Bacillus pumilus: one gene and its partner. Each later gene encodes a partner of the first gene's protein in a complex. Links are inferred from orthologs where the notes say so. Each region holds a gene or a part of one and is shown on either strand. Other genes may lie near its edges. The genes, in order: rpsG and tig.

Region 1 (4,576 bases):
TTGGATATCTTCACGAGATACACCACGAAGTAGTGCACCGATGTTGTCACCAGCTTCAGCATAGTCAAGAAGCTTACGGAACATTTCAACACCTGTAACAGTTGTTTTACCGTTTTCTTCTTGAAGACCGATGATTTCAACTTCGTCACCGACTTTAACTTGTCCACGCTCAACACGACCAGTAGCAACTGTTCCACGACCAGTGATTGAGAATACGTCCTCAACTGGCATCATGAATGGCTTCTCAGTGTCACGTTCTGGAGTTGGGATGTACTCATCAACCGCGTCCATAAGTTCAAAGATTTTTGCTTCGTAATCAGCATCTCCTTCAAGAGCTTTAAGAGCAGAACCTTTGATAACTGGAACATCGTCACCAGGGAAGTCATAGTCAGAAAGAAGGTCACGAACTTCCATTTCAACAAGTTCAAGTAACTCTTCATCGTCAACCATGTCACATTTGTTAAGGAATACTACGATGTAAGGTACACCTACGTTACGAGAAAGTAGGATGTGCTCACGTGTTTGTGGCATTGGACCATCAGCAGCAGATACTACTAAGATCGCGCCGTCCATTTGAGCAGCACCAGTGATCATGTTTTTAACATAGTCAGCGTGTCCTGGGCAGTCTACGTGTGCATAGTGACGAGTTTCAGTTTCATACTCAACGTGTGCAGTTGAGATTGTGATTCCACGCTCGCGCTCTTCTGGAGCACCATCGATTTGGTCATAAGCCATAGCCGTACCTTTACCAGATTTCTTATGAAGAACTGTTGAGATAGCAGCAGTTAGAGTTGTTTTACCATGGTCAACGTGTCCAATTGTACCAATGTTAGCATGCGATTTGGAACGGTCGAATTTTTCTTTAGCCATTCTAAAAATCCTCCTTAAAGGTTCATTGTATTTGGTATAGAGTGATAGAAAGTGAAGAGTTACCTGTCACTTTCTGATCTTCAATAGTAGTTATACTTTAGTTTAAAGGCAAAATCAATTATTCACCTTTATTTTTTTTGATGATTTCTTCACTGATGCTCTTAGGCACTTCTTCGTAGTGATCCATGTGCATAGTGAAAGTACCGCGTCCTTGTGTGTTAGAACGGAGTGAAGTTGCATATCCGAACATTTCAGAAAGTGGAACCATTGCGCGAACAACTTGGGCGTTACCGCGAGCTTCCATTCCTTCTACACGTCCACGACGAGATGTGATATCACCCATGATGTCTCCCATGTATTCTTCAGGGATAACGACTTCCACTTTCATCATTGGCTCAAGTAGAACTGGGTTACATTTGCTGACAGCATTTTTCAATGCCATAGATGCAGCAATTTTAAACGCCATTTCGTTCGAGTCAACATCGTGGTAAGATCCATCAAATAATTTTGCTTTGATGTCGATTAATGGGAATCCAGCTAATACACCATTTTCAAGTGAATCTTCAAGACCTGCTTGAATTGCTGGAATGTATTCACGTGGAACAACCCCACCGACGATTGCATTTTCAAATTCGAAGCCTGCGCCTTCTTCGTTTGGTTCGAATTCGATCCAAACGTGTCCGAACTGACCACGTCCACCAGACTGACGTACGAATTTACCTTCAACTTTTGCACCAGAACGGAATGTTTCACGGTACGCAACTTGAGGAGCTCCTACGTTAGCTTCAACCTTGAACTCACGCTTCATACGGTCAACAATGATATCAAGGTGAAGCTCACCCATACCAGAGATGATCGTTTGACCAGTTTCAGGGTTTGTTTGTGTACGGAATGTTGGATCCTCTTCAGCTAGTTTAGCTAAAGCGATACCCATTTTATCTTGGTCAGCCTTTGATTTAGGCTCGATAGCTACATCGATAACTGGCTCTGGGAATTCCATAGACTCAAGGATAACAGTATCTTTCTCATCACAAAGAGTGTCACCAGTAGATGTATCTTTAAGACCAACAGCTGCTGCGATATCCCCTGCATATACAGTAGAGATTTCTTCACGGCTGTTTGCGTGCATTTGAAGGATACGTCCAACACGCTCACGCTTGTTCTTAGAAGAGTTCTTCACGTATGAACCTGAAGCAAGTGTTCCAGAGTATACGCGGAAGAAAGTTAGTTTCCCAACATAAGGGTCAGTCATAACTTTAAATGCAAGAGCTGAGAATGGTGCGTCATCAGTAGACTCACGAACAACCTCTTCATTTGAATCTGGCAGGATACCTTTGATTGCAGCAACATCAGTTGGTGCAGGAAGGTAATCAAGCACAGCATCAAGTACAAGCTGAACACCTTTGTTTTTGAAAGCAGATCCAACAAGAACTGGGTAGAATTCAACATTCAACGTTCCTTTACGGATTGCAGCCTTCAATTCAGGAATTGTAATTTCTTCACCCTCAAGGTATTTTTCCATAAGCTCTTCATCAAGCTCAGCGACAGCTTCAATAAGGCTGTTACGAAGCTCTTCAGCTTTGTCTTTATACTCAGCAGGGATTTCTTGTGCATCAGAGCGAGTTCCAAGGTCATCTTCGTAGAAGTATGCTACGTTATCTACAAGGTCGATGATTCCTTCGAATTGATCTTCAGCGCCGATCGGCAATTGAATTGCATGAGCGTTCGCTTGAAGACGATCTCTTAATGTACTTACAGAGTAAAGGAAGTCCGCACCGGTTTTATCCATTTTGTTAACGAATACGATACGAGGTACTCCGTAAGTTGTTGCTTGGCGCCAAACTGTTTCAGTTTGAGGCTCTACACCTGATTGTGCATCAAGAACTGCTACCGCACCATCAAGTACACGTAAAGAACGTTCAACTTCAACAGTGAAGTCTACGTGTCCTGGTGTATCAATGATGTTTACACGGTAACCTTTCCATTGTGCTGTAGTAGCAGCAGAAGTGATTGTAATACCACGTTCTTGCTCCTGCTCCATCCAGTCCATTTGGGAAGCTCCTTCGTGAGTTTCACCAATTTTATGGATACGACCAGTGTAGTATAAGATACGCTCAGTCGTTGTCGTTTTACCGGCATCGATGTGAGCCATGATACCAATATTACGAGTTTTGTCTAAGGAGAACTCTCTTGCCATTGGGTAATTTCTCCTTCCTTATTAGGGAATAGTTTTTTTAGTTTGGTATAAATCCTACCAGCGGTAGTGAGCGAATGCTTTGTTCGCTTCTGCCATTTTGTGTGTATCTTCACGTTTCTTAACAGCAGCACCAGTGTTGTTAGCTGCATCAAGGATTTCGTTAGCAAGACGCTCTTCCATCGTTTTTTCTCCACGAAGACGAGCGTAGTTTACTAACCAGCGAAGACCTAAAGTCGTACGACGGTCTGGGCGAACTTCTACAGGAACTTGGTAGTTAGCTCCACCTACACGACGTGCTTTAACTTCAAGAACTGGCATGATGTTTTTCAAGGCTTGTTCGAAAACCTCCATCGCTTCATTACCAGTACGTTCTTTGATGATATCAAATGACTTGTAGAGAATAGTTTGTGACTTTCCTCTTTTACCGTCGATCATCATTTTGTTGATCAAACGAGATACAAGTTTAGAATTGTAAATTGGATCTGGCAATACGTCTCTTTTTGCTACAGGACCTTTACGTGGCATCTGATAGCCTCCCTTCTCATTTAAAAGGATTTCTATCTGTCTCTCATCTCAATATCATTGTCAGTTGCCTGACTCCACTGATCTGAACTCAACTTCTAAAAACCCTTATGTTTGTTTGTATTATTTGCTTTGTTTAGGGCGTTTTGTTCCGTATTTAGAACGTCCTTGCATACGACCGTCAACTCCGGCAGTATCAAGCGCACCACGAACGATGTGGTAACGTACACCCGGTAAGTCTTTTACACGTCCGCCACGGATAAGTACTACACTGTGCTCTTGTAGATTATGTCCGATACCAGGAATGTAAGCTGTTACCTCAATCAGGTTAGACAAACGTACACGAGCATATTTACGTAGTGCTGAGTTTGGTTTTTTCGGTGTCATTGTGCCGACACGAGTACAAACCCCGCGCTTCTGTGGAGATGTTACGTTAGTGTGCTCTTTTTTGAAACTGTTGTATCCTTTGTTAAGTGCAGGAGACTTTGAGTTTTCAACTTTACTCACGCGTCCTTTGCGTATTAGCTGATTAATTGTAGGCATGTTGTTATTCCTCCCTTCGTTGCTTTTTTTATAACCCACATACCCAGGTGGTTCATTAAAAGGCAAAAAACAATGCTTTTGCATTTACACATGCAAAAACAAAACAAGTACGCTATAACATAATGGCAACAGCTGCTGCCCCAACTTCAATTCCGCAGGCTTTGCCGAGCTTTTTCATGGAATCTACCACTAAAATGTCTACACCCTTCTCTTGCGCTAGTTTTGTTACACTAGCTGTTAAAGCAGGATCAGCATCTTTCGCTACGACGATTTCCTTTACTGAATCTCGTTTCAGAGCTTTTACTGTTTGCTTCGTACCAATAATAATGGATTGAGCCTGTGATACTTTATCATAAGACATCGAATATCCTCCAAAGTAACAGGTTTTATTTTGAGCACCTTGGTTATATTATCATCATGGCAGAAGGATGTCAATATCATATG
Region 2 (8,252 bases), 1.8 Mb from region 1 along the record:
AATTGAAGCAGTACTTGAGGAAAACCACCTTCCAGCAGAAAGCGCAGAGCATTTTTACAAGCTGCTCGAATTTAGTAGAAAAATGATCGAATCGCCTGAACAAATTTTAGATGAAGACGATGATGACGGCGGCGAAATCAATATAGATGATATGCTCGAACGGCCAGAAGAGCAGGTGCAGTTCATTCATTCGCTGAAAGATCGAAACATCACGCCGCATATGGGTCTATTAAATACGATCCTACAAAAGCCTGATGGAAACCCATTGGTCAAATCATTGATCCTGCAGCTACTGTCAGATCATGATGTGGCAAAGCCGGTTCATGTGACGAAGTTCGGTGATTCGTTAACGCTTGTTCCTTCTGAGGCTGTCAAGCCAGAGCAAATGCCGCTGCTTCAGCAAGTTCTTCGTAAGCTCGATGACACACTCGGCAATGAGAACCCAACCCTTTACCAAGGCGTGGAAGAGTTATGGCGCCGTCACTTATTTGTCCTATATCCATTTCTACCTAAATATACAGATCCGAATCTTTGGGCAGCAGCACTTCATAAAGTCGGCTATGAAATGCATGGGATCGAGATTGACCTCGAAGAATTACATCTATTGTATGAATTTGATGAACGAGAGCTGAGAGAAGCTTGCACAATGCTGAAAGATATTGAAGAAATTTCTTATTTGTAATTTGTCGATTTAGTTGAAAGACGGTCTTGTTATGTTATAATATAATGGTTGTATTTGTGCATATATCGTGCAGTTGTCGATTCCAATGGTTGAAAGACGATATGTATAATCAAGTCAAAAGTTGTATACATAATACCGCTTCTTTAGCGGCGTGCGTGGTTTTTAATTGGACGAAGTCTTTATGATGCTTTAGAATGTAACAACGCACAATCTGAATAGATTTTTGGAGGGAAACACACATGTCAGTAAAATGGGAAAAACAAGAAGGTAACGAAGGCGTCTTAACTGTAGAAGTTGATGCTGAAACATTTAACAAAGCACTTGATGATGCGTTTAAGAAAGTTGTCAAGCAAGTATCGATCCCTGGATTCCGTAAAGGGAAAGTACCACGTGGTCTTTTCGAACAGCGTTTTGGTGTAGAATCTCTTTATCAAGATGCATTAGATATTCTTCTTCCAGTTGAGTATCCAAAAGCAATCGACGAAGCTGGTATCGATCCAGTTGATCGTCCTGAAATCGATGTTGAGAAAATCGAAAAAGGCGAAAGCTTGATCTTCACTGCAAAAGTAACGGTGAAGCCTGAAGTGAAACTTGGTGACTACAAAGGTCTTAACGTAGAAAAAGACGACGCTACTGTCACTGATGAAGATGTACAAGAAGAGTTAAAAGGCATGCAAAACCGTCAAGCTGAGCTTGTTGTCAAAGAAGAAGGCGCAATCGAAAACGGCGATACAGTTGTTCTTGATTTCGAAGGATTCGTTGATGGAGAAGCATTCGAAGGCGGAAAAGCTGAGAACTACTCTCTTGAAGTAGGTTCTGGTTCATTCATCCCTGGTTTCGAAGAGCAATTAGTTGGTCTTGAAGCAGGCGCTGAAAAAGACGTAGAAGTCACTTTCCCAGAAGAATACCACGCTGAAGACCTTGCAGGTAAACCAGCTGTATTCAAAGTGAAAATTCACGAAATCAAAGCAAAAGAACTTCCAGCACTTGACGATGAGTTCGCGAAAGATGTTGATGAAGAAGTAGAAACGCTTGCTGAACTAACTGAAAAAACAAAGAAACGTCTTGAAGAAGCGAAAGAAAACGAAGCAGAAGGTAAACTTCGTGAAGAGCTAGTTGAGAAAGCTTCTGAAAATGCGGAAGTTGACATCCCACAAGCGATGGTTGACACAGAGCTAGACCGTATGATGAAAGAATTCGAACAACGCCTTCAAATGCAAGGAATGAACCTTGAGCTTTACTTCCAATTCTCAGGACAAGATGAAGATGCGCTTAAAGAGCAAATGAAAGAAGATGCTGCTAAACGCGTAAAATCTAACCTAACACTTGAAGCAATTGCTGCTGCAGAAAACTTACAAGTGTCTGATGAAGAAGTAGAAGAAGAGCTTTCAAAAATGGCTGAAGCATACAACATGCCAATTGAAAACATCAAACAAGCGATCGGATCTACTGAAGCAATGAAAGAAGATCTAAAAGTTCGCAAAGCAATTGATTTTCTTGTAGAAAACCGTTAATATGGTGCATAATAATAAAACAGGGCGCGAGTGACTCGTGCCTTGTTTTGTACAATTTTTGACTTATCATCGCTTCTTTTGGAAACGATAGTGTAAGTCGCATCTTTCTGTTATACATATCTCGATGTGCAGTGTTAGAAACACATCATTACCGTCTTTTAGGAAAGTATGGTAAAATGCATACATACTGGACCCAGAAAGGTAGCTGACTGTTAGCTACAGGCAAGTGAAGAAGAATAAGGGGTGAAAGAATGTTTAAATTCAACGAGGAAAAAGGTCAATTAAAATGCTCGTTTTGCGGAAAAACGCAAGATCAAGTGCGTAAACTGGTCGCAGGACCTGGCGTATATATATGTGATGAATGTATCGAGCTTTGCACGGAAATAGTTGAAGAAGAGCTCGGCACTGAGGAAGAAGTTGAATTCAAGGATGTTCCGAAGCCTCATGAAATTCGGGAGATTCTTGATGAATATGTCATCGGTCAAGAAAATGCGAAGAAATCCTTAGCTGTAGCGGTTTATAATCACTATAAACGGATCAATTCAAACAGTAAGATTGATGATGTTGAGCTTTCGAAAAGTAATATCTCTATGATTGGACCAACAGGAAGCGGTAAAACATTACTTGCTCAAACGCTTGCTCGTATTTTAAATGTGCCATTTGCGATTGCAGATGCAACATCACTAACTGAAGCAGGTTATGTTGGTGAAGACGTAGAGAATATTTTACTAAAGCTGATCCAAGCAGCCGATTATGATGTAGAAAAAGCGGAAAAAGGCATTATCTACATCGATGAAATCGATAAAGTAGCAAGAAAATCAGAAAACCCTTCTATCACTCGTGATGTATCTGGGGAAGGTGTTCAGCAAGCACTATTGAAAATTCTTGAAGGAACTGTTGCTAGTGTACCGCCTCAAGGTGGGCGTAAGCATCCTCATCAAGAATTCATTCAAATCGATACGACAAATATCCTCTTTATTTGTGGTGGAGCCTTTGACGGCATTGAGCAAATCATCAAACGCCGCCTAGGTCAAAAAGTCATTGGATTCGGCGCGGAAAATAAAATCGAAGATCTCGAAAAAGAAGTCCTTCTATCAAAAGTACTCCCAGAAGACTTGCTTCGTTTCGGTTTAATCCCAGAATTCATCGGCCGCTTGCCGGTTATTGCAAGCCTAGAGCCGTTAGATGAAAAAGCACTTGTAGAGATCTTGACGAAGCCTAAAAATGCACTCGTTAAGCAGTATACAAAAATGCTTGAGCTTGATGATGTAGAGCTAGAATTTGAAGAAGATGCTCTTAGCGAAATTGCGAAAAAAGCAATTGAGCGTAAAACAGGAGCTCGTGGTCTTCGTTCAATCATTGAAGGCATTATGCTTGATGTGATGTTTGACCTTCCATCACGTGACGATATTGAAAAATGTGTCATCACTGGTGCAACGGTTGCCGATGGCGAGTCGCCGCGTCTTGTGTTAAAGGACGGCACAGTCGTCAATAAAGATACGAAAACATCTGCATAAGAGTTGTCTCACTCCTGAATCTTTTTGATTCAGGAGTTTTTTATTTATCGTGGAAGTTGTGTTTATTCCGTCCAGCTCTAGGAAATACTAGCAGACAGAAACCAATACATACGATAGATGAAGGAGGGAGCACCGATTGAGCTGGACAGGAATCGTATTATTCATACAACTGTTCTTTGGTATCGTCATCGGGCTGTACTTTTGGAACTTACTGAGAAATCAGCGCACACAAAAGGTGACGATAGACAAAGAGTCAAAGAAAGAAATGGAAGCACTCAGAAAGATGCGGTCAATCAAGCTGAGTGAACCCTTGTCAGAGAGAGTCCGGCCAAAGGGGTTTCAAGATATCGTGGGGCAGGAAGACGGCATTCGTGCACTAAAAGCGGCACTATGCGGACCGAACCCACAGCATGTCATCGTTTACGGACCACCGGGAGTCGGTAAAACAGCCGCTGCCCGTCTTGTGATGGAAGAAGCGAAGCGTCACGCTGATTCACCATTTAAAAAAGATGCGGTCTTTGTAGAGCTCGATGCCACAACCGCAAGATTCGATGAACGAGGCATTGCAGACCCGCTTATTGGTTCCGTGCATGACCCCATTTACCAAGGGGCTGGAGCAATGGGGCAGGCAGGCATTCCGCAGCCAAAACAAGGAGCCGTCACACATGCTCATGGCGGTGTTCTGTTTATCGATGAAATTGGCGAGCTGCATCCGATTCAAATGAACAAAATGCTCAAAGTGCTGGAAGATCGGAAAGTCTTTTTAGACAGTGCTTACTATAGTGAAGAAAATACCCAGATCCCGAATCACATTCATGATATTTTCCAAAATGGGCTTCCGGCTGATTTTCGATTAATTGGTGCGACGACAAGAACACCTGACGAAATTCCACCAGCGATTCGGTCAAGATGTCTGGAAATTTTCTTTAAAGACCTTGACCAGCATGAACTGAAAATCGTCGCTGCTAAGGCTGTCCAAAAAATTCAAAAGGAATTAAGTGATGAAGGGCTGAACTTGTTAACCTCCTATGTGAAAAATGGACGTGAAGCGGTCAACATGGTGCAGATTGCCGCTGGTATGGCGGTGACGGAAAACCGAAAAGACATCACGATTGAAGATGTAGAATGGGTCATTCATTCAAGCCAGCTGACACCAAGATATGAACAAAAAGTACCGGAAAAGCCAAAAGTGGGGGTCGTCAATGGACTGGCTGTGTATGGACCAAACAGCGGTGCCCTGCTTGAGATTGAAGTGAACATCTGTAAGGCGCTTGAGAAAGGCAGTATTAACATTACAGGCATTGCAGAAGAAGAAAGCATTGGCAATCAGTCGAAATCCATTCGACGAAAAAGTATGGCGAAAGGATCGGTTGAAAATGTATTAACGGTGCTACGAAATTTAGGCATTCGGACAAATGAATATGACATCCATATTAATTTTCCAGGCGGCGCCCCAATTGATGGACCGTCTGCTGGGATTGCCATGGCGACTGCAATCTTCTCAGCCATACATCAAATTCCAATTGATCATCTGACAGCCATGACGGGTGAAATCGGATTGCAGGGTCAGGTGAAGCCAATCGGTGGTGTGATACCGAAGATTAAGGCAGCGAAGCAGGCGGGTGCCACAACCGTCATTATTCCTTATGACAATCAGCAGTCGATCTTAAAGGAGATTGAAGGGGTCACCATTGTGCCTGTGAAGCACTTCCAAGAGGTGCTGGATCAGTGTCTGGTCAACCCGCCAGACGAGAAGAAAGATGGACTAGAAGACGAAATGAAAAGAAAATCTGTTTAATCCCCATCACATATGGGGATTTTTTAGTGAAATAGATCTTTTTTTCTTTTTCAAGATAAAAAGAAAGGGTATACTACGGTAAGATCAACATTTCTCAAGTCTTTTACATTGTACAAGACTGAAACAGGTATATTATAATGATTCATACTAGTGACGGAGGTGTCAATCAACATGGCAGATGAAATCAAAAAGAATGTTCCGCTCCTTCCATTGCGAGGTTTGCTTGTTTATCCAACAATGGTCTTGCATTTGGACGTTGGACGCGAAAAGTCTGTTCAAGCATTAGAACAGGCAATGATGAACGATCATATGATTTTTCTAGCAACACAGCGGGAAATTTCAATAGATGAACCAGGTGAAGAGGAAATTTTCAAAGTCGGCACCTACACAAAAATTAAACAAATGCTGAAGCTGCCAAATGGAACGATTCGTGTACTCGTTGAAGGCCTAAATCGAGCACAGATCGAATCATATGTCGAGCTGGAGGACTATACGTCCGTCGACATTAAAGAATTGGCAGAAGAAGAATTAAAGGACGCAGAAGCAGAAGCCCTCATGCGTACATTGTTAGATCACTTTGATCAATACATAAAAATTTCAAAAAAAATCTCAGCTGAAACATATGCAACAGTAACAGATATTGAGGAACCGGGGAGAATGGCAGATATCGTTGCTTCTCACCTACCGCTTAAATTAAAGGACAAACAAGAAGTGCTCGAAACAGTGGATGTTAAAAAACGGCTGAACCGGGTCATCAGCTTAATTCACAATGAAAAAGAAGTACTCGAGATTGAAAAGAAAATCGGGCAGCGCGTGAAACGTTCAATGGAACGGACGCAAAAAGAATATTATTTACGTGAACAAATGAAAGCCATTCAAAAGGAGCTTGGAGACAAAGAAGGGAAAACTGGCGAAGTCAGTTCTTTAATGTCTAAAATCGAAGAATCGAGCATGCCAGATTCTGTTCGTGAAACGGCGCTCAAAGAATTGAACCGTTATGAAAAAATTCCTTCAAGCTCTGCTGAGAGCTCTGTGATTCGAAATTATATTGATTGGCTGATTGGCCTCCCGTGGGGTATCTATACAGAAGATCGTCTCGATTTAAAAATTGCAAGTGAAATTTTAGATGATGAGCATCACGGGCTGGAAAAGGTCAAAGAACGAGTACTTGAATATCTTGCTGTACAAAAGCTGACCAATTCTTTAAAAGGACCGATTCTTTGTTTAGCAGGACCTCCAGGAGTCGGGAAAACGTCACTTGCCAAATCGATTGCCAAATCACTTGACCGAAAGTTTATCCGTGTTTCCCTTGGCGGTGTTCGCGATGAGTCTGAGATTCGTGGACATAGAAGAACGTATGTAGGGGCAATGCCAGGACGTATCATTCGCGGAATGAGCAAGGCAGGAACGATGAATCCGGTTTTCCTTTTAGATGAAATTGATAAGATGTCCTCTGATTTTAGAGGTGATCCATCTTCTGCAATGCTTGAAGTCTTAGATCCAGAGCAAAATCATAACTTCAGTGATCACTATATTGAAGAAACATTTGATTTGTCTCAAGTGTTGTTTATTGCCACTGCCAACAATTTAGCAACCATTCCAGGTCCACTTCGTGATAGAATGGAGATTATCACGATTGCAGGGTATACAGAGGTTGAAAAAGCAGAAATTGTGAAAGACCATCTTCTGCCGAAGCAGCTAAAGGAGCACGGATTAAAGAAAGGGAACTTGCAGCTTCGTGAAGCCGCGATTTATGATACGATTCGCTATTACACAAGAGAAGCGGGTGTTCGTGGATTAGAGCGTCAGCTTGCGGCGATATGCCGTAAAGCAGCAAGAGCAATTGTGGCTGAAGACCGCAAACGCATCACAGTGACGGAAAAGAACTTATCTGAATTTCTCGGAAAAAGACTTTACCGTTATGGTCAGGCTGAAACGACAGACCAAGTGGGAGTTGTTACAGGACTTGCGTATACGACTGTTGGGGGGGACACCTTGTCGATTGAGGTATCGCTTTCTCCGGGTAAAGGCAAGCTGTTGTTAACAGGTAAGCTAGGTGATGTCATGAGAGAATCTGCACAGGCGGCATTCAGTTATATTCGTTCGAAGGCAGATGAACTGAACATTGATCCTAATTTTAATGAAAAGCATGATATTCATATCCATGTTCCAGAGGGTGCGGTTCCAAAGGACGGGCCATCAGCTGGTATCACCATTGCGACGGCTCTTGTATCAGCCCTCACAGGACGACCTGTGTCAAAAGAGGTTGGTATGACAGGAGAGATTACGCTAAGAGGAAGAGTGCTTCCAATTGGCGGACTAAAAGAAAAAGCATTAGGTGCACATCGCGCAGGACTGAAAACCATTATTCTTCCAAAGGACAATGAGAAGGATATTGATGATATTCCTGAAAGTGTGAGAGAAGGACTAACCTTTATTCCGGTCTCGCATTTAGATGAGGTGCTTGAGAAAGCGTTGGTAGGAGAGGGAAGATGAAAGTAACAAAATCAGATATCGTCATTAGTGCGGTTAAACCAGAGCAGTACCCAAGCGGGGGACTGCCTGAAATCGCTCTTGCTGGACGATCAAATGTTGGGAAATCCTCGTTCATCAACTCATTGATTAATCGTAAAAATTTAGCGCGTACGTCTTCTAAACCAGGTAAGACCCAAACGCTTAATTTCTACATCATCAATGATATGCTCCATTTTGTGGACGTTCCAGGTTACGGCTTTGCTAAA

What was found.
Region 2: the proteins of rpsG (region 1) and tig are in contact, whole or in part, in a crystal structure (PDB 3GTY), measured with the Thermotoga maritima proteins. The link is inferred for Bacillus pumilus from one-to-one orthologs. Residues at the interface, in WP_004081843.1 of Thermotoga maritima: Lys34, Lys52, Lys55, Glu59, Arg62, Gln63, Glu66, Asn67, Lys69, Val71, Arg95, Ala109, Lys110, Lys111, Gly112, Arg113, Pro114, Glu117, Glu121, Ile124, Ala125, Tyr127, Asn128, Asn129, Thr130, Gly131, Lys135, Asp139, Arg142, Met143; in WP_004081061.1 of Thermotoga maritima: Glu122, Val124, Val129, Leu130, Tyr133, Glu188, Gly259, Ile262, Tyr263, Glu266, Ser270, Glu273, Gln274, Glu277, Arg308, Gln311, Ile312, Ser315, Tyr316, Glu325, Arg329, Arg336, Leu363, Phe366, Trp367, Arg373, Leu377, Arg381, Leu384, Glu387.

The regions. Positions count from the first base shown.
Region 1 is NZ_CP047089.1:3,322,617-3,327,192, reverse strand. The notes cover bases 1,858-4,543. They hold rpsG (30S ribosomal protein S7), read right to left. Parts: upstream 3,593-4,543; coding sequence 3,122-3,592; downstream 1,858-3,121. Other genes in these bases: GPS65_RS16580 (50S ribosomal protein L7ae-like protein), read right to left, coding at 4,245-4,493; rpsL (30S ribosomal protein S12), read right to left, coding at 3,713-4,132; fusA (elongation factor G), read right to left, coding at 1,858-3,067. Outside these bases: tuf (elongation factor Tu), read right to left, coding at 1-870; more of fusA, read right to left, coding at 989-1,857.
Region 2 is NZ_CP047089.1:1,534,706-1,542,957, forward strand. Bases 191-3,058 are described here. They hold tig (trigger factor), read left to right. Parts: upstream 191-921; coding sequence 922-2,196; downstream 2,197-3,058. Other genes in these bases: ddcA (DNA damage checkpoint antagonist DdcA), read left to right, coding at 191-682; clpX (ATP-dependent protease ATP-binding subunit ClpX), read left to right, coding at 2,448-3,058. Outside these bases: more of ddcA, read left to right, coding at 1-190; more of clpX, read left to right, coding at 3,059-3,713; ATP-dependent protease LonB, read left to right, coding at 3,850-5,511; lon (endopeptidase La), read left to right, coding at 5,683-8,007; yihA (ribosome biogenesis GTP-binding protein YihA/YsxC), read left to right, coding at 8,004-8,252. UniProt on the Bacillus subtilis protein: Involved in protein export. Acts as a chaperone by maintaining the newly synthesized protein in an open conformation. Functions as a peptidyl-prolyl cis-trans isomerase.